3 regions of the Sulfitobacter sp. PM12 genome follow, and region 2 is predicted to be linked to each of the others. Evidence: riboswitches for the same ligand, from Rfam matches in the RefSeq annotation. Region 2 holds a riboswitch; each other region holds the start of a gene.

Region 1 (7,712 bases), 1.5 Mb from region 2:
TGCCGCGCGCGCAGGCCGGTGATCTGGTGACCTTTGGCATCACGCCTACGCGGGCCGAAACGGGCTATGGCTATCTTGAGCTGGCCGAGGGGGCGGATGCGAGTGCCAAAACCCCGCAACCCCTTGCGCGCTTTGTCGAAAAGCCGGATCGCGCACAGGCGCAGGGGATGCTGCAGGCGGGGAATTTTCTGTGGAATGCCGGGATCTTCCTGTTCACGGCGCAGACGATTATTGACGCCTATCAGACCCACGCGCCCGAGATGGTGCGCGCGGTGCGCGCATCGCTTGACGGGGCGACCTCTGATCTGGGGCTGACCCGTCTCGCGCCCGAGGCTTGGGGGCAAGCCGATGATATCTCTATCGATTATGCGATCATGGAGAAGGCGGATAACCTCGCGGTGATGCCGTTCGCCGCCGGATGGTCCGATCTGGGCGGTTGGGATGCGGTCTGGCTGGAAAGCGGGCCTGACGCGGCGGGAAATGTCTGTTCGGACAATGCCACCGCGATTGACTGTGCGGGCACGCTGCTGCGGTCTGAAACCGACGGGTTGCAGCTGGTCGGCATCGGGCTGGACAATATCATCGCCGTCGCTATGGGCGATGCGGTGCTGGTGGCGGATAAATCGCAAGCGCAGCGGGTGAAGGAAGCGGTTGAGGCGCTCAAACGGCGGGATGCCAGCCAAGCGGTCCAACTGCCGCGCGATTACCGCCCGTGGGGCTGGTATGAAAGCCTTGTGATCGGCGGGCGGTTTCAGGTGAAACGCATCGTGGTGAACCCCGGTGCTGCCCTGAGCCTGCAAAGCCATCACCACCGGTCGGAACATTGGATTGTGGTCGAAGGCACCGCGAAAGTGACCGTGGACGATACCATCAAATTAATCAGCGAGAACCAGTCAGTCTACATCCCGCTTGGCTCCGTGCACCGGATGGAGAACCCCGGCAAACTACCTATGGTGCTGATCGAGGTGCAGACCGGCAGCTATTTTGGCGAAGACGATATTATCCGCTACGAGGATGTCTATGCGCGGGGGTAAGGCTTCGTCTGCCTTGGCAACGAAAAAAGCGCCCCCCTCTAGGGGCGCTTTCGCTGTTTCAGGCTTTGCGTCGGATCAGCTGCGCGACAGGACGCTGGCAGGGCGCGCTTTGGCCAGACCGCTGGTGATAAACCCTGCAAGCACTGCTTTGATCAGGTCGCCGGGAATGAACACGGTCACCAGCGCGGCGGATTCCAGCAGCGATTTATCCAGCGCGATCGACAGGCCGATGATCCCGAAGATATAAAGCACGACGATCCCGCCGATGACCGAAGCAACCGCCGCAACGATGGTCAGCGAGGGCCCGTACCATTTTTCGACGATCAGGCCGGTGACGAAAGCCGCCACGGGGAAGCCGATCAGGAAGCCCGAGGACGGCAGCATGAAGGCACCCAGCCCACCGTTACCACCGGCCAGAAGCGGCAGCCCCAAAGCGACCAGCAGCAAGAAGAGCAGCACGGCCAGCGCGCCGCGTTTGGCCCCCAGCACGGTCCCGCAAAGCATGATGCCCAAGCTTTGCGCCGTGATCGGCACGCCAAAGCCAAGCGAGAATTTCGGGATCAACGCAAGTGCTGCAATCAGGGCAGCGAACAGCGCAACGAGGGTCAGGTTACGTTCCATAACAAAGGGTCCTTTGCGTAAATTTGACGGCATGTATCCCCGCGATCACAAAATTAAGCAAGCGTCGTGATCGTGACCAAAGGTCAGCGCGGGCGTTATGCAACCGGTGCGGCACAGGCCAGCAGGGCGGACACGTCCAGATGGGTTTCCATATGGTCGGCCAGCGCGTCGAGCGTATCTTCCACGGTCTGACTGTAGGAGGTCGGCCCTGCCCCCAGCCCCAGTTGCGCCAACCAGGCACTGCGGAAACTGTCGTTGGTAAAGAGCCCGTGCAGATAGGTGCCGGTGATCTTGCCATCGCGCGATCCTGCCCCGTCGGGGATGCCGTTGATATGCGCAAAGGGTGTGGCGCAATCGGCCCCCACCGTCTGACCGATGTGGATTTCATAGCCGTCGATCTGCGTGCCCGTTGCGGCATGGTCGGCGGTGACGCGGGTCAGGGTCTTATCCGGGGCCATACGGGTTTCGACATCCAGCAGGCCCAGCCCCTCTTCGCGCCCTGCGGGGCCCTCGAAGCCCTGCGGATCCTCGATAAACCGGCCCAGCATCTGGTAGCCGCCGCAAATTCCCAGCACCGCGCCGCCGCGCCGCACATGAGCATAAAGGTCGATGTCCCAGCCTTGGGCGCGCAGGAAAGCCAGATCGCCGCGGGTGGATTTCGTGCCCGGCAGGATCACCAGATCGGCGTCCGCGGGCAGCGGCGTGCCGGGGGGGACCATGGTCAGCCGCACCGACGGCTCCGCCGCCAGCGGGTCGAGGTCGTCGAAGTTCGAGATGCGCGAGAGCATGGGGCAGACGATGTGGAACCCCCCGTCGGAGGGGGCGCGCGACAGGTCCACCGCGTCTTCGGCGGGCAGCAGATGCGCGTTGGCAAACCACGGCAATGTGCCGAACCCCGTCCAGCCGGTGCGGCGTTCAATCTCGCGGTAGCCGTCGTCAAAAAGGCTGACATCGCCGCGGAACTTGTTGACCAGAAAGCCGGTGATCATCGCCGCGTCCTTTGGGTCCATCACCACTTGGGTGCCCACGATCTGGGCGATGACGCCGCCACGGTTGATGTCTCCGGCCAAGACAACGGGTACACCTGCGGCGCGGGCAAAGCCCATATTGGCAAGGTCGTTCTGGCGCAGGTTCACCTCAGCCGGGCTGCCGGCGCCTTCGACGATGATCAGATCGGCGCTTTGCCCGAGGATGCCGAAGCTTTCGAGCACGGGAGCCATCAACCCTGCGCGGGCCTTGCTGAAGTCACGCGCTTGCAGGGTGCTATGGCGCTGCCCCTGCACGATCACCTGCGACCCGCTGTCGGTTTCGGGCTTCAGCAGGATGGGGTTCATATGCACCGACAGGGGCCGCCCGCAGGCAATCGCTTGCAGGGCCTGGGCGCGGCCGATCTCTCCGCCGTCCTCGGTGACGGCGGCGTTGTTCGACATGTTCTGCGGCTTGAACGGCGCGACGGAAAGCCCCCGACGCGTGGCCGCGCGGCACAGGCCCGCCACCAGCATGGATTTCCCCACATTCGATCCGGTGCCCTGGATCATGATGGCGCGGGTGGGCATGGCGGGACCTCGTGTTTTTTGTGCAGCCCTTGGTGTCAGCCTGCGGTGATCCCGTCAAGCATCCGCGGGTGCCCCCTGCGCATTGGCCACCATCGGGAAAATCCGCGCAAAGCGGGTTTGACCCCTGCGTTATGACAGGCGCAGCTTGACAGGGGCGGGCAAATGACCAATGCAGGGCGTATGTTGGTTCCTGTCCCAGACAGGCGAAGAGGGAACGCGATACGCATTGATCCAGCCTTGGGTCAGCGCCAAGCGCAGCCGCCCCCGCGACCGTGACCGGAGAGAGCTTTCAACCACTGGCCCGCAGGCTGGGAAGGTGAAGGTTCGCAAGGCAAGCTGCCTTAGATCCGCAAGCCGGGAGACCTGCCAGCATAGTTTGTAACGGGCGAACGGGGTGTTTCGCGACTGGCCTAGAACGCTGTTCGCATGTCGTTCGCTGCTGGCGATCCCCCTTGGCCCATCGACGTATGAGGCAAGATATGACCACCACGGATCAACCGGTCACCGTCACCATCTGCACCACCTGTCGCGCAGGTCAGATCACCGCCGAGGACGCGCCGCGCCCCGGGCAACAGCTGTTTGACGCGCTGTCGGGGCATCTGCCCGACGGTGTGCAGCTGCGCGGAGCCGAATGTCTGTCGGCCTGTTCGCGGGGCTGTTCGATGGTCCTGTCGGGTGGCCCGTCGCGCTGGACTTATGTGTACGGCGATCTCGACACTGACGCGCATTTGTCCGATATCGTGAAGGGCGTCTCTGCCTATGCCCAGACCTCTGATGGCGTGGTGCCCTGGCGCGAACGCCCCGTGGTCTTCCGCAAACAATCCATCGCCCGCATTCCCCCACAGGAGCCTACCGAATGACCAACCTTACCAAAATCCCCGTTACCGTGATCACCGGCTTTCTGGGCGCTGGCAAAACCACCTTTATCCGTCACCTGATGGAGAACGCGGGCTCCAAGCGTCTGGCCGTGCTGGTCAATGAATTCGGCACCGCCGGTGTGGATGGCGACATCCTGAAATCCTGCGCGATTGACAATTGCCCCGCCGAGAACATCGTCGAGCTGGCAAACGGCTGTATCTGCTGCACCGTGGCCGATGACTTTATCCCCACCATCGAAGCCCTGATGGCCCTGCCCGAAACGCCTGATCACATCCTGATCGAGACGTCGGGGCTGGCGCTGCCCAAACCCTTGCTCAAGGCGTTTGACTGGCCAGCGATCCGGTCGCGCATCACCGTGGACGGCGTGATCACCCTGGCCGATGCCGAAGCCGTGGTCAGCGGGCAGTTCGCCCCCGATCTGGAGGCCGTGGCCGCGCAACGCGATGCTGACGACAGTCTGGACCATGAAACGCCTTTGTCCGAAGTCTTCGAGGACCAGATCGCCTGCGCCGACATCGTGCTGCTGTCCAAGGCCGATCTGGCGGGCCCCGACGGGGTAGAGGCCGCGCGCAAGGTGATCGAGGCGCATGCGCCGCGCAAGCTGCCGATCATTCCGATGACCGAAGGCGTGATCGACCCCCGCGTTGTGCTGGGTCTGGAAGCCGCCGCCGAAGATGACATCGACGCGCGCCCCAGCCACCACGACGGGCATGACGATCACGAACATGACGACTTTGAAAGCGTGGTGATCGACATGGGCGAAGTCGCCGATGTCGCCACGCTTGAGGCTGCCGTGTTGCGCTTGGCGCGCGAACAGAAAATCCTGCGCGTCAAAGGCTATATCGCCGTTCAGGACAAACCGATGCGTCTGCTGGTGCAGGCCGTGGGCGAACGCGTGCGCAGCCAGTTCGACCGCCCTTGGGGGGACATGCCGCGCCGCAGCCAGCTGGTTGTGATCGCGGAACATGATCACGTGAACGAAGCCGCGATCCGCGCGGTGCTGGAGGGCTAAGCCGCCATGCATGTCGTCTTTCGCGAAAGCCACGGACTGGACCAAAGCGATCTGCCCCAAGACCTAGGGCAGACGCCGGCGGATCTGGTGGTGCTGTCTTTTTCGGACAGTGATCTGGGGGCTTTCGCGGCGGGCTGGCATCGTGCGGAAGGGGGCTTGCCGTCGTTGCGGCTGGCCAATCTGGTCGCGCTGAAACATCCGTTGTCGGTCGATACCTATGCCGAACAGACCCTTGCGGGGGCCAAGGCGGTATTGGTGCGGCTGATCGGGGGCGAAAGCTATTGGCCTTACGGGCTTGCGACCTTGCAGGATATGGCGCGCAAACAGCAGATCGCGCTGGCGGTGCTGCCTGCGGACGGCCAACCCGACCCACGGCTCGACGCGCTGTCGACGCTGCCGCATTCGACGTTAAGACGCTTGCAACATCTGTGCGATACGGGCGGCGCGGTGGCTGCGCAGGCGGCACTGGCGCAGCTGTCGCTGGCCGCGGGGCTTTACGCGGGGCCGGCCAAAGGGGCCAAGACCGTGCCCGAGGCGGGGTTCTACCGCCCCCACACCGGCGTGATCCCCGCGCCGGAACCCTCCGACAAGCCGCGCGCGATTGTGACCTTCTACCGGTCCTATTTGACGGCTGCCGATACCGATCCTGTGGATGCGCTGATCACCGCACTCGACGCGCGTGGCTTTGACGCCGTGGGGCTCTTCGCGCCCAGCCTCAAGGGAGACACCGCGCCGTGGATCGCGCAGCAGATCGCCCGGCTTGATCCGGCGGTGATCGTGAACGCCACCGCTTTCTCCGCCCAGCGCGGGCCGGATGAACCATCCGTTCTGGGCGCATCAGATTGCCCCGTGGTTCAGGTCGCCCTATCGACCGCGCGTCGGCGCGATTGGGCCGGATCAGAGCGCGGGCTGTCGCCTACCGATCTGGCGATGCATGTCGTCTTGCCCGAGGTGGATGGCCGTCTGTTCGGCGGTGTCGTCAGCTTTAAACAGCCCGGCAAACGGGACGAGGCGCTGCAATACAGCCGTTTCGCCCATCGCGCCGACGCGAACCGCGTGGATTTCATCGCCGATCGCGTGCAGCGCTTGCACCAGCTACGGGTGCAAGACAACGCGGCAAAGTCTGTGGGTGTGGTGCTGTCCACCTACCCCGGCAAAGACTGGAACATGGCCCATGCGCTGGGGCTGGATGCGCTGGCTTCGTTGCGGGAGATGACGGCCCAGCTGGCGGCGCAGGGCTATGACGTGGAGGCGGGGGATTTTACCGATACGCAAACGGTTGCCAGCCGTCTGGGCACCGAAACGCTCCGCTGGCCGCTGGCAGAGTATGCGGCCGCGCTTGCAAAGCTGCCACAGGCGTTGCGCGATGACCTGACCGAAAGCTGGGGCGCGCCGCAGGATGATCCGCTGTTTCACGACGGGGCGTTCTGTTTTCCGGCGCTGCGCAGTGGCAAGCTGCTGGTCGCCTTGCAGCCCGAACGCGGGGCGCTGGCCGAACGGGATGATGACTATCACGACCTGAGCCGCACGCCGCGCCCGGGCTATGTCGCCTTCTATCTGTGGCTGCAACAGCAGGCGGATGCGATGGTGCATGTCGGGGCCCATGGCACGCTGGAATGGCTGCCGGGCAAATCCGTCGCCCTGTCTGACGCCTGCTGGCCCGAGGCGCTGATCGGCCCGATGCCGGTGATCTATCCCTTTATCGTCAATGACCCCGGCGAGGCCGCGCAGGCCAAACGCCGTATCGGGGCCGTGACCGTGGGCCATATGCCGCCCCCTTTGGTGACATCGAAACTGCCCGATGCATTCGGACGGTTGGAACGGCTGCTGGATGAATACTCGACCGCGGACGGGCTGGACCCTGCGCGGCGCGACCGGCTGATCGCGGACATCCGAGCCGAGGCGCAGGGCCGCGGGGTTGAACAGGACCTCGGCCTTGATGCCAGCGCCAGCGCGGCAGAGGCGTTGACCCGCATCGACCGCTTCGTCTGCGACATCAAGGAAACGCAATATGGCGACGGGCTGCATGTCTTTGGCGCAGGCGATCATGGGACGGGTGAGATCGACGGGCTGATCGCGGCGCTTTCGGCGCGGTTTGTGCCCCCTGGCCCGTCGGGATCACCCTATCGCGGGCGCAGCGATGTGCGGCCCACGGGGCGCAACCTGTTTACCACCGATCCACGGGCCGTGCCCTCGCGTGCGGCCTATACCCAAGGGGTGAAGCTGGCCGAGGAATTGTTGCGCAAGCATTTGCAGGATCACGGCGACTGGCCCAAGGGGTTGGTCATGGACATGTGGGGCTCTGCCACCATCCGCACGGCGGGCGAGGAGTTTGCCATGGCGCTGCATCTGGCGGGTCTGTCCCCCCGCTGGGATGACGGCAGCGACCGTGTGAGCGGTTTCGACATTCTGCCGCTTGCGCTGTTGAACCGTCCGCGCATTGACGTGACCCTGCGGGTGTCGGGCCTGTTCCGCGATATGTTCCCCGGTCTGGCGCAGCTGTTCGAGACGGCAATTGCCAAGCTGGCCGAGCGTCCCGAAACGGCTGCTGATAACCCCTATCTGGTGCAGACCCCCCGTGTCTTTGGCCCGCGCCCGGGATCCTATGGT
Region 2 (7,712 bases):
GCGAGATGTGTTTGCCGCTGTTTCTGCGCTGTTTGATCTCGCGCGGCGGACTGGACGGCTAAGCTCTGATGTCTCTGACGGCGGTTTACGCCTCGCCTTTTATATCCACAATCAGAAAACTGAACTCAAAATTAGGTCAATTACATAAATCAGGGCAGTCATTAGATAGGGGGCATCAGACACACTCGAGGATGACCACTATGAAAGCCATGACCCTTACCGCCTACGGTGACGACGCGACGTTCGAAGCTGCCGACCTGCCCAAACTGGCAGAGATTGTGGACGCAGGGGCGCTGAAGCCCTTGCTTGATGACCAGAGATTCGGCCTTGATACGGTGGGCGGGGCCTATGACCGCCTGACCAGCGGGCAAGCCATCGGCAAGGTGGTTGTAGACGTCTGATCATAGCACCAGACTTGTGAAAAGGCGCTGCCAACATACAGACGATGGCAGCCCCTTATTGGCCCATTTCAACCGGAAACTGCTGGGCATCCCCCCATTGGCGCGGGGATTGCCCGTACATCCGCCTGAATTCGCGACTGAATTGCGACGGGCTGACATATCCCACATCGACCGCCGCCTCGTTCACCGACATGCCGCCTGCGATCTTCATCGCCGCATTGTTGAGCCGCATGGATTTGACAAACTGGATCGGGGCCATCGTCGTCACCTGTTTGAACTTGCGATGAAATGCGGCGCGGCTCATCCCGGCGCGGGACGCCATATCATCAATAGAGATCGGCGCGTCCAGGTGAGAGGATACATGCGCGATCGACCGTGCAATCGCATTGCCCGCGCCGAAGGCCTGTCTGGCAAAACTCCCTGCCTCCCCCTTTAGGATCGCGTAGTAAAGCTCGCGCAGCCGTGCCTCGCCAAGAATCGCCGTATCCGCCGGATTGCCACCCAATTGCAGCAAACGCAGCAGCGCGTCGGCAAAGGCATCATCCCAAGCGGCCAGCCTGATCCCCTGCGCGCGCAAACCGCCTTTGACCTCGGGAATCACATTGCCGGTATTTTCCATCTCCATCGACAGTTCTGTCATCATCCGCTTATCGAGCGAAATGATAACCCCGTAGAGCGGGCTTTCGGCAGAGGCGGTCGGCGCGCCGGCCTTCACCGGCATCGACATCGGGCAGCACATATATCGGCTGTCGTCATAGATGTACCTGTGCCCGTCCAGCACAGCCTCTTTCGCCCCGCTGACGATAGCAATAACGCTGGGTTCATAGACCGCCGGCACGCAATGAATCGCCTGCGTGGCCCGAAACAGGCGCACCCCGTCAATGCCGGCTCCCGTCAGCCCCTCTTGGGTCGCGTTGTTCCGGATTAGCTGTCTGATCTGGTCTTTGCTCATGAGGGCAATCTACTGCGTCACATCGGCCTTTCACAAGCGCGTGATACAATCAGGCAAGTATTCGCGACGATCTCGCCTATTTTGAGAGCCAGCCGAGAGCTATTTACCCTTCAACACCAAACACACCGCGCATCGCTGCCGCGCTGACATCGAAAAGGAACATGACGATGAAGGACACGACTTTCGGACCCAAAGGCTGGACACCTGATCGCCTTGGATCGCTCAAGGGGAAAACATATCTCATCACCGGCACGACGGCCGGTGCGGGCTTTCAGGCCACGCGCATCCTGCTGTCCAAGGGGGCAAAAGTCGTCATGCTGAACCGCAACGCCGACAAATCCATCGCCGCGATCAAAACGCTCAAGGACACGTTCGGTGCCAACGCCGAGGTGAGCTTTGTGCGGATGGATCTGTCTGATCTGGCCAGCGTGCGCGCCGCGGCGGAGGAGGTGAAACGCACCGTTCCCCGGATTGACGCGCTGATCTGCAACGCTGCCATCGCGCAGGTGCCGACACAGCAGCTGACCGTTGACGGGTTCGAAAGCCAGCTTGGCACCAACCACTATGGGCACTTCCTGCTGTGCGGGATGCTGTTTGATCGCATTCAGGAAAGTGCGGGCCGGATCGTTGTGGTGTCCAGCCTCGGGTACAACATGGGGATCAAGACGATACAGTTCGACGACATGAACTGGGACAAGAACTATAGCGCCAACGCGGTCTACAGCCAAAGCAAGCTGGCGCAGATGATGTTTGCCTATGAGCTTCAGGACCGGCTGAAAGCCACCGACAGCCGCGTTGAGGTATACGTCTGTCACCCCGGCGCGTCGGCGACCTCGCTGATCAGCACAAGCGGCGGGCTTTTCACACGGGTCACCTGGTGGATGATGAGCAAGACGCCAATGGTGCAATCCGCCGAAAAAGGCGCGTATCCCGAAGTCATGTGCGCGACCGAAGACGGGTTGGCGCAGCGCGCGCTTTATGGCCCGACCGGATGGCTGCAAACCGGAGGGCCCGTTGGCAAAGGCACCCTGAACCCCCATGCCTACGACAAACCCGTGATGGAGAAACTCTGGACCGTCTCCGAAAAAGCGACAGGTTTTCACTGGGAAATCTAAGGGAAACGCGCGCCCTCATCCCGAGCGCGGCGCGCGTTTCACACGGCGATTCCCCCTCGCCATACGCCCCTTGGAATATGGCATCAGAAGATGTGATTTTTTTGCCGTATTTCCCCAATTTCTCATGCGGCTTGCACTTGCGCCCGCCGATGGCTTTGCCTAAAGAAGCGCTCACAAGTTAAGTGGCCCGTTCGTCTATCGGTTAGGACGTCAGGTTTTCAACCTGAAAAGAGGGGTTCGACTCCCCTACGGGCTGCCACTTGGTTTTCCATCCGTTTGTTATTTGCCTCTCGCCCGTTCTGCGGAACCGTGGCCTGCGTTATTTGCCTTTGTCCCGCGATGACGACCGCAAAAACGCAACTTGACGGGTGGGCGGACAACTGTCATCGAAACCGGGTCGGTTTCCTTCGGGAAATAATAGGGAATTCGCCATCCGCGCTTTGGTGTGGATGAACCGGAACTGCCCCCGCAACTGTAGACGGTGAGCTACCTCCATCATGCCACTGGGCCTCAAGGTCCGGGAAGGCGGGGACAGCCGCGATCCGTCAGTCAGGAGACCTGCCGACACTGAACCTGAAACACCGGGCGGGGTTGCTCGGGAGAGGATGATGATGGGACCGGATATTACCTTACGCGCAGACCAAAATGCGCCCGCGCGCCATTTGGCTGGCCCCTTCTCTTTCTATTCAAAGACCCCGGCATCGGACCAACCGGAGCCCTTGATATGAAACCATTTTTTTCGAGCCTGACCCTGATTGCGAGCCTTGCGGGCAGCACCGCGCTTGGCGCAGAGACAGACTATCCGCTGACCATCGACAACTGCGGCCATACGCTCAGCTTTGACGCGGCACCCCAGACCACCGTGACCATCGGGCAATCCACGACAGAGATCCTGTATCTGCTGGGCCAGCAGGACCGGATCGCGGGAACCTCTGTCTGGTTCAGCCCCGTTTTGCCAGAGTTCAAAGACACCAACGATGCGATTGAACGGCTGGCGGATAACGACCCCAGCTTTGAAAGCGTGTTGGGCAAACGCCCCGATCTGGTCACCGTGATGTATGAATGGCACGTCGGCCCCGAAGGTATGGTCGGCACCCGCGACAGCTTTCACGAGGTGGGCGTGCCGACCTATGTGATGCCCACCGATTGCGCGGCCAAGGATAATTCTGTCGGCGCGGACGGCACGCGATCTGAACTGTTCACGACCCAGCAGCTGTATACCAGCATCGAAGAGCTCGCCCTGATCTATAACGCGCAAGACGCCGGTGCCACGCTGCTGGCAGACCTGCAATCGCGTGAGGCAAAGGCGGTCGAGAAAGCCAAATCGCTGAACCTGCCCCAAGGCACCTCGGCGCTGTTCTGGTTCTCGTCGTCCGAGATGGCGGCGGACCCTTATGTCGCAGGTCAACAGGGTGTGCCCGCCTATATGATGGACAAGCTTGGCGTTGAAAACGTCGTGACCTCGGCCGAGGAATGGCCGCTGGTCGGATGGGAGACTCTGGCGAAATCCGACCCGACGTTCATCGTGCTTGCCAAAATGGACCGTCGCCGCTTCCCCGCGGATGACATCGAGAAAAAACGCAGCTTCCTGATGAACGACCCCGTCGCCCGCGAGATGACCGCGGTGAAAGAGGGCCGCATCATCACCATGGACGCCCATGCGATGGACCCGACCGTGCGTGCGATCTATGCGCTGGAAACGATGGCTGACGCGCTGTCCGGTTTCGATCTAGCCGAATGACCGCAATCGACCGCTCTGTGATGCGCAGGCCGCAGTGGCACTGGTGGGTGATCATCCCGCCGGTGCTGCTGGCCACACTGCTGTTTGGTGCGGCCATCGGCGAGGTCTCTATCCCGCCGCTGGTGGTGCTGAAGGTGCTGGCCAACAAGGCGCTGAACGCGGGCTATGCGGTCGACAAGATTGACGAGGGCATCGTGTGGAACTACCGCATGGCGCGGGCCGTGGTGGCAATGTGCTGTGGCGCCGGTCTGGCGCTGTCGGGCGTCGTGTTGCAAGCACTGCTGCGCAATGCGCTGGCGGATCCCTATCTGCTGGGCATCTCTGCGGGGGCGTCCACCGGCGCTGTTGCGGTGACCATCCTCGGGCTGGGGGGTGGTGCCATTTCGCTGTCTATCGGTGCGTTCAGCGGGGCGCTGGTGGCTTTCGCTTTTGTGGCTTTGCTGGCGCAGGCGGCAGGGGGCGGTGTGGGCCTGCGGGCCGCGGGCGTGATCGTGCTGGCCGGTATCGCGGGCAGCCAGATGTTCAACGCCCTGACCGCGCTGATGATCACGAAATCGGCCAATGCCGAACAGGCCCGTGCTATCATGTTCTGGCTTTTGGGGAATATGTCGGGCGTGCGCTGGCCCGATGTACTAAGCGCCCTGCCCGCGGCGATGATCGGGCTGCTGGCCTGTCTGTGGCACGCCCGCGCGCTGGATGCCTTTACCTTCGGCAGCGACAGCGCCGCGTCCTTGGGCATTCCGGTGCGCCGCGTGCAGCTGCTGCTGATCGGCACGGCGGCGCTGGTCACGGCGGTGATGGTCTCGGTGGTAGGTGCGATCGGCTTTGTCGGGCTGGTGATTCCCCATGCCATGCGCATCGTCGTGGGGCATCGTCACGCGATCCTTGTGCCTGCTTCCGCACTGGCGGGGGCGGTGTTTCTGGTCTTTGCCGATGTGATTTCCCGAGTGATTGTACCGGGCCAAGTGCTGCCCATCGGCGTGGTGACCGCTTTGGTCGGCGCGCCCGTCTTTGCACTGATCCTGATTGGCAAAAGGACGTCGCCATGATTCTGTCCTGTCACGAACTGGGCTGGCGGGTGCGCAACCGCGCCATCGTCAACGACGTGTCCCTGTCCTTGCGGCCGGGCGAAAAGCTGGGGCTGATCGGGCCGAACGGGTCGGGCAAATCCACGTTGCTGCATATGCTTGCCGGTATTCAGAAACCCTCGCGCGGGCGGGTCGAGCTGGACGGCGCACCGCTGGCAAAGATGCGCCAGCGCGATATCGCACAGCGGCTGGCGCTGGTCGAACAACACGCCGATACCGCAGATCGCATCACCGTGCGCCATGCCGTTGAACTGGGCCGCACCCCATGGCTGTCCGCCCTGCGCGGGTGGAGCGCAGGGGACGACGCCATCGTCACGCAGGCGCTGGCGGATGTGGATCTGTCGGGCTTTGGCGACCGCCACTGGCACACGCTGTCGGGCGGTGAACAACAGCGCGTTCATATCGCCCGTGCACTGGCCCAAAGGCCGCAAGTGCTGCTGCTGGACGAGCCGACGAACCATCTGGATATCCGCCACCAGCTTTCGATCCTTGAGCTGATCCAGCGCCTGCCGACAACGGCGATCATCGCCCTGCACGACCTGAACCAAGCCACGCTCTGCGACCGGATTTGCGTCTTGCAAGATGGCAAGCTGCGCGCCATCGGCACCCCCTCCGAGATCATGACAGAAACCCTCCTGCGCGAGGTCTTTGGCGTCTGCGGGCATTTCCTTGTCGATCCGGCGGATAACGCGCAGGTGATCCGCTTTCACACGGCGACCCATTAAGCGCGCCAAGCGGCCACACTTCTATTCAACTCCTTACGCATTTGGTCGGGAACCATCCGTCACGCTACAGGTTTTGCCTGTGGACCCTGAAGGAGTAGCTACAGATGACCGACAAGAAGCAAACCCCTCCCACAACCACAGACGCTGGCATTCGCGTTCAAAGCGATGAGCATTCGCTGACCGTTGGCCCCGATGGCCCGATCGTGCTGAATGACCACTATCTGCTTGAACAGATGGCGAATTTTAACCGTGAACGTATTCCAGAGCGCCAGCCCCACGCCAAGGGCTCGGGCGCATTTGGCACCTTCGAGACGACGCAAGACGTGTCGAAATACACGATGGCGAATATCTTCCAGCCCGGCGCGAAATGCGATGTGGTGATGCGGTTTTCGACCGTGGCAGGCGAACGCGGCAGCCCGGACACATGGCGCGACCCGCGCGGCTTCTCGGTCAAGATGTACACCGACGAAGGCATCTTTGACATGGTCGGCAACAACACCCCGATCTTCTTTGTCCGCGATCCGATCAAGTTCCAGCAGTTCATCCGCAGCCAGAAGCGCCGTGCGGATAACAACATGCGCGACCACGATATGCAGTGGGATTTCTGGACGCTCTCGCCCGAAAGCGCGCATCAGGTGACCTATCTCATGGGCGACCGTGGCATTCCGAAAAACTGGCGCGAGATGAACGGATATTCCAGCCACACCTATTCGCTAGTCAACGCCGAGGGTGAAAAGTTCTGGGTCAAGTTCCACTTCCACACCGATCAGGGCGACGGAAATGCCTACCTTAGCCAGAATGAAGCCGACAAGCTGGCGGGGACCAACGGCGACTACCACCGCGCCGATCTGTTCAACAACATCCGCGACGGGAACTACCCGAGCTGGACGCTCAAATGGCAGATCATGCCTTACGAGGATGCCAAGACCTATCGCATCAACCCGTTTGATCTGACCAAGGTCTGGCCGCACGAGGACTACCCGCTGATCGAGGTCGGCAAGCTGACCCTGAACCGCAACCCCACCGATTTCCATACAGAGATCGAACAGGCCGCATTCGAGCCGAACAATATGGTGCCGGGCGTGGGTCTGTCGCCAGACAAGATGCTGTTGGCACGGGGTTTTTCCTACGCGGACGCGCACCGCGCGCGGCTGGGTGTCAACTACAAGCAGATTCCGGTCAATAAACCCGTATCGCCGACCCATAGCTATTCAAAAGATGGTGCGGGCCGGACTGAAAAAGTGTCTGATCCGGTATACGCGCCCAACTCATATGGTGGGCCCTCTGCGCAGCCGCATCAGCATGAAGCGGGCCTGTGGTATTCCGATGGCGACATGGTGCGTCAGGCCTATACCCTGCGCCCCGATGACGATGATTGGAGCCAGGCCGGCAAGCTTGTCCGCGAGGTGATGGATGCCGATGCCCGCGAACGTTTGGTGTCGAATGTGGTGGGGCACCTGTGCGACGGTGTCAGCGAAAAGGTGCTGGTCCGTGCCTTTGAATACTGGCGCAACATCGACAAAGACACCGGCGACAAGATCGAGGCCGGTGTGCGCGAGAAGCTGGGCGGGGAATCCAAAGCCCCCGGTATGGCCTCTGCCCTCAGCATCGGCGGCAAGTAACGCCGACCCATTTCAAGCCAAACGATCAGCGGGGCCTTCGCGGGCCCCGCTTTTTTTGCATATTCCAG
Region 3 (7,712 bases), 420 kb from region 2:
CCGGGTTGTGAATGTCGAAGCCGAAGGGCCCCACGCTGCCTTCTTTGTTGTCTTGGCCGATCTCGTAATCCGTGTCGATTACGGCAGCGGCCCCGTCGGGTGTCGGGATACCCGGCGACGTTTCATCTGTCATTAGATGCTCTCCATTTTATGTATTTGCGACTAATCATAGCGCAACTCCGACAAAACGACCACCGCTGCGCGGGAATTAAGTAAATGAATATCATGGCTTAGCCCCCGGATGCGGGCTTGACGCCCCGTTTGCGGGTCGCGGGCTATGCGTTTTTTCCGTGGTTTACCGCGAATCCCCTCTTTGGATTCGGGTGAAACACCGGGGCGGATCCGCGTGCCTCAACGCCCAAGCCCGTCTGAACGGAGGGGGCAACCGCACCGCGGGATAGCGCCCTATCCCAAAAGATATGCCGTCCTATCCGTCCATGGCCCCGACCCACCTGCTTGCGCAAATGAAAGCGCGGGCGTCTGCGGTCACCATGGTCCCATGACAAATTTTTTCATCATGGGGGATGATATGAAAGTTACTTGCACACTACCAATTATCGCAACCGCGGCACTTCTGGCCGCTACCACTGTCAGCGCCGAAGGGTTCAGCCTGTCCGGTGCGCGCTCTGCCATGCAAAGCGACATCTCGTTCAACGTCATGCAATCCGCAGGGCAGGGTCAGATCAAGCTGCGCCATAAGGTCCAGCCCAAAGCGCAGGTCCGGTCCAAAACCGTGAGCAGCCGCAGCCGGTCTTTCCAAGAGCTCAGCGGGGTCAGCACGGCCGCGGACCTCAAAAGCCTCATCGCTTGGGCCGAGGCGGGTCCGAAGGGCTATGACGCCGTGCAATACGGGGCCAAACGGCTGCCGCCACAGCGTCCGACGCAAATGACCATCGGCGAGATCTACCGCTGGATCGACCGCACGCCGGGCCAACCGCATGCCATCGGTCGATACCAATTCATTCCATCCACGCTGCGCAGTCTGGTGCGACAGGCGGGGCTAAGCAAGAATGACCGCTTTACCTCGGCCGTGCAGGATGGGCTGGCGGATATCCTTTTGGTCGATGCGGGATTTAACGCGTTCAAGAAAGGCAAGATCAGCCGCCACCGCTTTATGGAAAACCTCGCACGTATCTGGGCCGGTTTCCCGACCTCTAACGGGCGGTCCTATTATCACGGCTATGCGGGCAACAAGGCCGTCATCTCGTGGAACGAGTTCGACGCCGTAATGAAGAAGATTTTCGCAACCAAACGCGGCTGATCCCCGCGTTAGGGCTTGTTCCGGGCGGACAGCCGTGGCCCAATGGCCGGGTCTGGTGTCCGCCTCGCGGAAGAATCGGGAAGCTGGTGAAACTCCGGCACGTGCCCAACGCTGTAATGGGGATGGTTTGCGCATAGGCCACTGGAATATTCCGGGAAGGCGCGCGGACCAAACGACCCTAAGTCAGAAGACCGGCCAGACAGTACAGCTTGCCCCGCATGGACAGCGGGATTGGCGCATAAACGTATTGTTGGGGACTGAACAATGCCGATACCCTCTGCGCTGGCACCCGCCGCGCCTTTTTCAGATACTGAACGCGACGCCGTCTACAAGGCGATCTTCACCCGCCGCGATGTACGTGATCAGTTTTTACCCGATCCAGTGGCCGAGGATATGTTGCACCGCATACTGACCGCCGCGCATCACGCACCGTCCGTCGGGTTGTCACAGCCGTGGAATTTCATCGTCATCCGCGATCAGGCCGCACGCGATCAGGTCTGGCAAGCCTTCAACCGCGCCAACGAGGAAGCCGCCCAGATGTTCGAGGGCGACCGCCAGACAACCTACAGGTCGCTGAAGCTCGAAGGTATCCGCAAGGCGCCGGTCAATATCTGCGTGACATGTGACCGCAGCCGTGGCGGCAGGGTCGTGCTGGGGCGCACCCATAATCAAAGCATGGATTTGTATAGCACCGTCTGCGCGATCCAGAACCTCTGGCTTGCCGCCCGCGCCGAGGGCATCGGGATGGGCTGGGTCAGCGTGTTCCGCGATGCCGATCTGCGTGACCTGCTGAATATCCCCGACCGGATAGAGATCGTCGGCTACCTCTGTCTAGGGCACGTGGACGAGCTTTACCAGACGCCCGAACTCGAGGTGAAAGGCTGGAGCAAACGGCTCCCCGTGGACGAGATGATCTTTGACGGTACGTGGCAGGGCGACCCGTAGTCCCCGCCCGTCCCGCTCACGTTGCCACCTCCCGCAATGCGGGTAATTTGCGCGGTCAGCGGAACTATGCCGGTTCCCTGACGTTGCCTTTGTGAAGCCAGTGCATCCCGCGTCTGGCACGCAAAGAGGAAGTATTCAAAATGGGCGGTATCATTTATCTCGTTGGTCTTGTGGTCGTGGTTATGGCGGTGCTGTCGCTGGTCGGCTTGGCGTAATCAAACGCCGGGGAGGCATTTACATGAACACGACACTTACTGAAAAAACTGCCGATGGATCCTATGTCGACTGGCCCGCAATTTTCGCGGGCACTGTTGTCGCTGTGGCGATCGGCCTTTTGCTGACCACCTTCGGCGCGGCACTTGGCCTGTCGTCGATCACGCTGGACGGAACTGACAATTCATCGACGCTTGAACTGGTGCTGACCGCGCTGTGGATGGTGATCACGCTCGTCGCCTCCTATCTGGCCGGTGGTTATATCGCGGGCCGCATGCGCCGCCGCGTCGAAAGCGCTACGGATGATGAAGTCACTGCACGTGACGGGATCAACGGTCTGGTTGTTTGGGGCCTCGGCTCTGTGATCACCGCCGTGATGCTATCCAGCGCGCTGAGCTTTGCAGCCAATACCGCGGGCAATGTCGCAGCGGGTGCGGGCAAAGCGGCTGGTACGGTCGTCGAAGCTGCGGGCTCTGCCGTGGGAGGTGCTGCCTCCGGACTGGCCGATGCGGCGGGTGCTGCAATCCCGGATGAGGCCAAGAATGATCCGACAGATTACCTGTCGAACCAGCTTTTGCGCCCCAATCAGGTCGACCCGCTGACAGCCGATCCCGAGCAATTGGCAGAGCAGACCGCCAGCATCGTCGCGAATATCTACCGCACGGGTGAGGTCAGCGAGGAAGACCGGACCTATCTTGCCGGCGCTGTTGCTGCACGCACCGATCTGACCCAGGCCCAGGCGAAAGAGCGTGTGGATCAGATCGTGACCCAAGCGCAAGAAGCACGTCAGGAAGTCGAAGACGCTGTAGCCGCTGCCAAGGCCGAGGCTGAACAGGCCGCAGCAGAGGCGAAAGAAGCAGCGGTTGAAGCTGCGCAAACCGCACGTAACGCCGGTATCCTGACCGCCTTTGTACTGGCCGCCGCGTCGCTGATTGCCGGTGTGGCATCCGTTGCAGGGTCGGTCCATGGGGGCCGCCACCGCGATCAGGGCCGTCTGTTTGCCGGTCTGACATATCGCGGCTAAATTGCTTCACGTGAAAATCAAAACCCCGGCGGCGCAAGCGGTCGGGGTTTTCTTCTGCCATCGTGATTCGGGATGTTTCGGGGCAGGGGACGCTGCGACGACTTCAGGCGCATCCATGGCACATGCCAAAACCGCAACGCCAGATAAATAAGGCATCAGGGCAAAGCGATATGTTTAAAGGGGGGATCTGGTGCTGAAGGGGAGGATTGAACTCCCGACCTCGTCATTACCAATGACGCGCTCTACCACTGAGCTACTCCAGCACTGTGGGCGGGTGATTAGACCCATTCGCAATATGGTGCAAGCGTAATCTGGACCATATCGGTCCGCTGCGCTAGACAATCGACATGTCAAAGGATACCGCCCCACAAAAGCCGCCAAAACCCAATGTATTGCGGGAAGACAGGCTGAAAGCCGCGCTGAAAGCCAATATGGGCCGACGCAAGGCGCAAGCGCGTGCGCGCAGCGACAAAAGCCAAAGCGACGACACGCAAAATAATAACGCGCAGACAGATAACGGGCCGACCGGCCAAACCAAGGAAGGCTGAAGGATGGATTCGATTGTGGTCAAAGGCGGCGGTGCGCTGTCGGGACAAATTCCGATTGCGGGGGCCAAGAACGCCTGTCTGACGCTTATGCCCGCGACCCTGCTGTCCGAAGAGCCGCTGACGCTGACCAACGCGCCACGCCTGTCCGACATCCGCACCATGACCGAATTGCTGCGGTCCCTTGGGGCAGAGGTGACATCGATGCAGGACGGTCAGGTTCTGGCGATGTCCTGCCATGGCGAGATCAACACGCGCGCCGAATATGACATCGTGCGCAAGATGCGCGCGTCGAACCTTGTGCTAGGGCCGCTGCTGGCCCGCGAAGGGCACGCGCAGGTATCACTGCCGGGCGGCTGCGCGATTGGTGCGCGTCCGATGGATATTCACACCGATGGTCTGGCCCTGATGGGCGCAGAGATCGACTTGCGTGACGGTTATCTGCACGCCAAGGCGCAAGGCGGGGCCTTGAAAGGTGCGGTCATCGACTTCCCCTTTGCCTCTGTCGGCGCGACCGAGAACATCATGATGGCCGCGACCTTGGCCAAGGGCACGACGGTGATCAACAACGCCGCGCGCGAGCCCGAGATCGTGGATCTCGCGGATTGTTTGCGTGCTATGGGCGCGCAGATCGAAGGCGACGGCACCAGCCGGATCGAGATTCAGGGCGTTGACCGCCTGCATGGGGCGACCCACCGTGTTGTGACCGACCGGATCGAACTGGGCACCTATATGCTCGCCCCTGCGATGTGCGGTGGCGAGGTTGAATTGCTGGGCGGGCGCATCGACCTGCTGTCGGCTTTCTGCGAAAAGCTTGACGCGGCAGGGATCGACGTGACCGAGACGGACAAAGGTCTGAAAGTCGCGCGGCGCAATGGCGTGATCAACGCGGTGAATGTCACGACTGAACCTTTCCCCGGTTTCCCCACCGACCTGCAAGCCCAGATGATGGCGCTGCTGTGTACGGCGGACGGTACCTCGGTGCTGGAAGAGAAAATCTTCGAGAACCGCTTTATGCACGCGCCCGAGCTGATCCGCATGGGGGCCGATATCGAGGTCCACGGCGGCACCGCGACGGTGCACGGCGTCAAAAAGCTGAAAGGTGCGCCGGTGATGGCGACCGATCTGCGCGCATCGATTTCCCTGATCCTTGCCGGTATGGCCGCCGAAGGCGAAACGCGCGTCAGCCGTGTCTACCATCTGGATCGCGGGTACGAACATGTGGTGGCGAAACTGCGCGGCGTGGGCGCAAATATTGAACGGATCAAAGACCAATGACCGAAGATGCACGTTTCGAAGACGGGCGCGAAGCCCCGCTGAACCTCGGCGCGCTGGATGCCGATGACCTCAAGGTGATCTCCTCGCTTGCGCAGGATGCTGTGTTTCCGGGATCGGAAATGCGCTGGCTGCAAAAAGAAGGGCGCTTTGCCCTGCTGCTGAACCGCGTGCGGTGGGAAGACGCGGGCAAATCGCGCCACGCCCCGGAACGCGTGCAAACAATCTTGATGTTCAGCAACGTGCAGCGCGTGTCCAGCCAAGGCGTGAACAAGGGGGATGCGGATACCATCCTGTCGCTGTTGCAGATCGAGTTCACCGAAACCGATGCGCCCTCGGGCGACGTGCTGCTGACCCTCGCGGGGGACGGCGTGATCCGGCTGACGGTCGAAGCGCTGGATGTGACCTTGAAGGACGTGACGCGCCCCTATGTGGCCCCGTCGCGCAAGCTGCCGGAACATCCGGCATAAGCGTTCTTCCACATTCTGTGCCGTGCGGGTCGCCCGCGTGGCATCCCTTCAAAGCCCATTGCACGTTGCAAAGGACATCCGATGCCCCAATTCCTAGACTTCGATCAGCCCGATTTCGAACAGGCGTTCACCGCGCTGCTCTCTGCCAAACGTGAAGACAGCCCCGACGTGGACGACACGGTGGCCAAGATCATCGCGCAGGTGCGGTCCAAGGGCGATGCCGCTGTGATCGAGCTGACCCAGAAGTTCGACCGCATCGCGCTGACCCCCGACACCCTGCGCATCACCGCTGCTGAAGTTGACGCCGCGGTTGCCGAAGTCTCGGACGCGGATCGCACAGCGCTTGAACTCGCCGCGGCGCGTATCCGTGCCTATCACGAACGGCAGCTGCCCGAGGATGCGCAGTGGCAGGACGACGCCGGTGCCACGCTTGGCTGGCGGTGGAGCGCGGTATCCGCCGCAGGGCTTTATGTGCCCGGTGGTCTGGCAAGCTATCCTTCCTCTGTCTTGATGAACGCGATCCCGGCCAAGGTCGCGGGGGTTGAGCGGCTTGCGATGGTCGTGCCCACGCCGGACGGGGTGCTGAACCCGCTGGTGTTGCTGGCCGCGCGGCTGGCGGGCGTCGATGAGATTTACCGCATCGGTGGGGCGCAGGCGGTGGCCGCACTGGCCTATGGCACCGACACGATCCCCCCCGTCGACAAGATCACCGGCCCCGGCAATGCCTATGTCGCTGCCGCGAAACGGCGGGTGTTTGGCAAGGTGGGCATCGACATGATCGCGGGCCCATCCGAAATTCTGGTAATCGCGGATGGGGACAACGATGCTGACTGGATCGCCCTTGATCTGCTAAGCCAGGCCGAACACGACGAAAGCGCCCAATCGATCCTGATCACCACGGACAAGGCGTTTGGCCGCGCGGTGTCGGATGCTGTGGATGCGCGGCTGGAAACGCTGGAACGGCGCGCGATTGCGGGCACCAGCTGGCGCGAGAACGGGGCGATCATTACCGTGCCGGATCTGGCGACAGCCGCCAAGCTGAGCAACCGTATCGCACCTGAACACCTTGAACTTTGCGTCGCGGATGTGGATGCGCTGAGCGCGCAGATCACCCACGCGGGGGCGATCTTCCTTGGTCAATGGACGCCCGAGGCGATTGGCGATTACGTCGGTGGGCCGAACCACGTGCTGCCCACGGCGCGCTCTGCGCGGTTTTCCAGCGGGCTGTCGGTGCTGGACTTTATGAAGCGCACGACACTGGCACGGATGACGCCGGACGCGCTGCGCGCGATCGGCCCGTCGGCGGAACGTCTGGCGCGATCCGAAAGCCTTGAGGCGCACGGTCTGTCGGTCACCGCAAGGCTGCGCAAACTGAACGACTGACGCAACGGCCCTTTGCCCGGCCCGCCGATGTCAATTGTAGAACCCCGCCGCCCGGTCTAAGGTCGGCGGGATAGACACTAAATGAGACGTCCCCATGTCCCGGATCACGCATATCGCGCTTGACGACGCGAACCTGCCCCCGCCCACGCCCGAGATAGAGCAAGAGCGCAAGGTCGCCATGTTTGATCTGCTGGAGGACAATGTTTTTACCCTGCCGTCGCGCGATGATCGCCCGGTGCCACAAGGGCCGTACCATCTGGGCCTGTCGATCCGTGACAAACGGCTGGTGTTTGATGTGAACACCGAAAGCGCTGAAAAGGCGGCGGAATTCCATCTGTCGCTGGGGCCGTTCCGGCAGGTTGTCAAAGACTATTTCCAGATTTGCGAATCCTATTTCGAGGCGGTCAAGAAATCCGCCCCCTCGCAGATAGAGACCATCGATATGGCACGGCGCGGGATTCACAACGAAGGGTCTCGGGTGTTGCAAGAGCGGCTTGAAGGCAAGGCCGAGATCGATACAGATACGGCCCGCCGCCTGTTCACCCTCATCTGCGTTCTGCACTACGGCGGCTAGATGACCCAGAAACTGCCCCAAT

Evidence for each region. A riboswitch is a leader RNA that binds a small molecule or an ion and turns the genes downstream of it on or off. The one in region 2 is predicted to bind cobalamin.
Region 1: it holds a riboswitch for cobalamin, as region 2 does, so the genes downstream of both, AADW22_RS14715 (DUF1636 domain-containing protein) here and AADW22_RS07060 (ABC transporter substrate-binding protein) in region 2, are expected to answer to the same signal.
Region 3: it holds a riboswitch for cobalamin, as region 2 does, so the genes downstream of both, bluB (5,6-dimethylbenzimidazole synthase) here and AADW22_RS07060 (ABC transporter substrate-binding protein) in region 2, are expected to answer to the same signal.

What each region holds. Positions count from the first base shown of each region.
Region 1 is NZ_CP151529.1:2,972,935-2,980,646, forward strand. It holds gene AADW22_RS14700 (mannose-1-phosphate guanylyltransferase/mannose-6-phosphate isomerase) at 1-1,034, shown strand, start outside; gene AADW22_RS14705 (biotin transporter BioY) at 1,110-1,655, opposite strand; gene AADW22_RS14710 (cobyric acid synthase) at 1,751-3,211, opposite strand; cobalamin riboswitch at 3,379-3,597, shown strand; gene AADW22_RS14715 (DUF1636 domain-containing protein) at 3,691-4,071, shown strand; gene cobW (cobalamin biosynthesis protein CobW) at 4,068-5,102, shown strand; gene cobN (cobaltochelatase subunit CobN) at 5,109-7,712, shown strand, end outside.
Region 2 is NZ_CP151529.1:1,474,947-1,482,658, reverse strand. It holds gene AADW22_RS07080 (zinc-binding dehydrogenase) at 69-401, shown strand; gene AADW22_RS07075 (AraC family transcriptional regulator N-terminal domain-containing protein) at 457-1,353, opposite strand; gene AADW22_RS07070 (SDR family oxidoreductase) at 1,521-2,468, shown strand; tRNA gene AADW22_RS07065 (tRNA-Glu) at 2,653-2,727, shown strand; cobalamin riboswitch at 2,850-3,049, shown strand; gene AADW22_RS07060 (ABC transporter substrate-binding protein) at 3,193-4,209, shown strand; gene AADW22_RS07055 (FecCD family ABC transporter permease) at 4,230-5,258, shown strand; gene AADW22_RS07050 (ABC transporter ATP-binding protein) at 5,255-6,022, shown strand; gene AADW22_RS07045 (catalase) at 6,127-7,644, shown strand.
Region 3 is NZ_CP151529.1:1,056,122-1,063,833, forward strand. It holds gene AADW22_RS05070 (BCCT family transporter) at 1-133, opposite strand, end outside; gene AADW22_RS05075 (hypothetical protein) at 500-1,261, shown strand; cobalamin riboswitch at 1,298-1,476, shown strand; gene bluB (5,6-dimethylbenzimidazole synthase) at 1,526-2,206, shown strand; gene AADW22_RS05085 (hypothetical protein) at 2,445-3,443, shown strand; tRNA gene AADW22_RS05090 (tRNA-Thr) at 3,632-3,706, opposite strand; gene AADW22_RS05095 (hypothetical protein) at 3,791-3,991, shown strand; gene murA (UDP-N-acetylglucosamine 1-carboxyvinyltransferase) at 3,995-5,266, shown strand; gene AADW22_RS05105 (DUF2948 family protein) at 5,263-5,733, shown strand; gene hisD (histidinol dehydrogenase) at 5,815-7,116, shown strand; gene AADW22_RS05115 (UPF0262 family protein) at 7,211-7,690, shown strand; gene AADW22_RS05120 (low molecular weight phosphatase family protein) at 7,691-7,712, shown strand, end outside.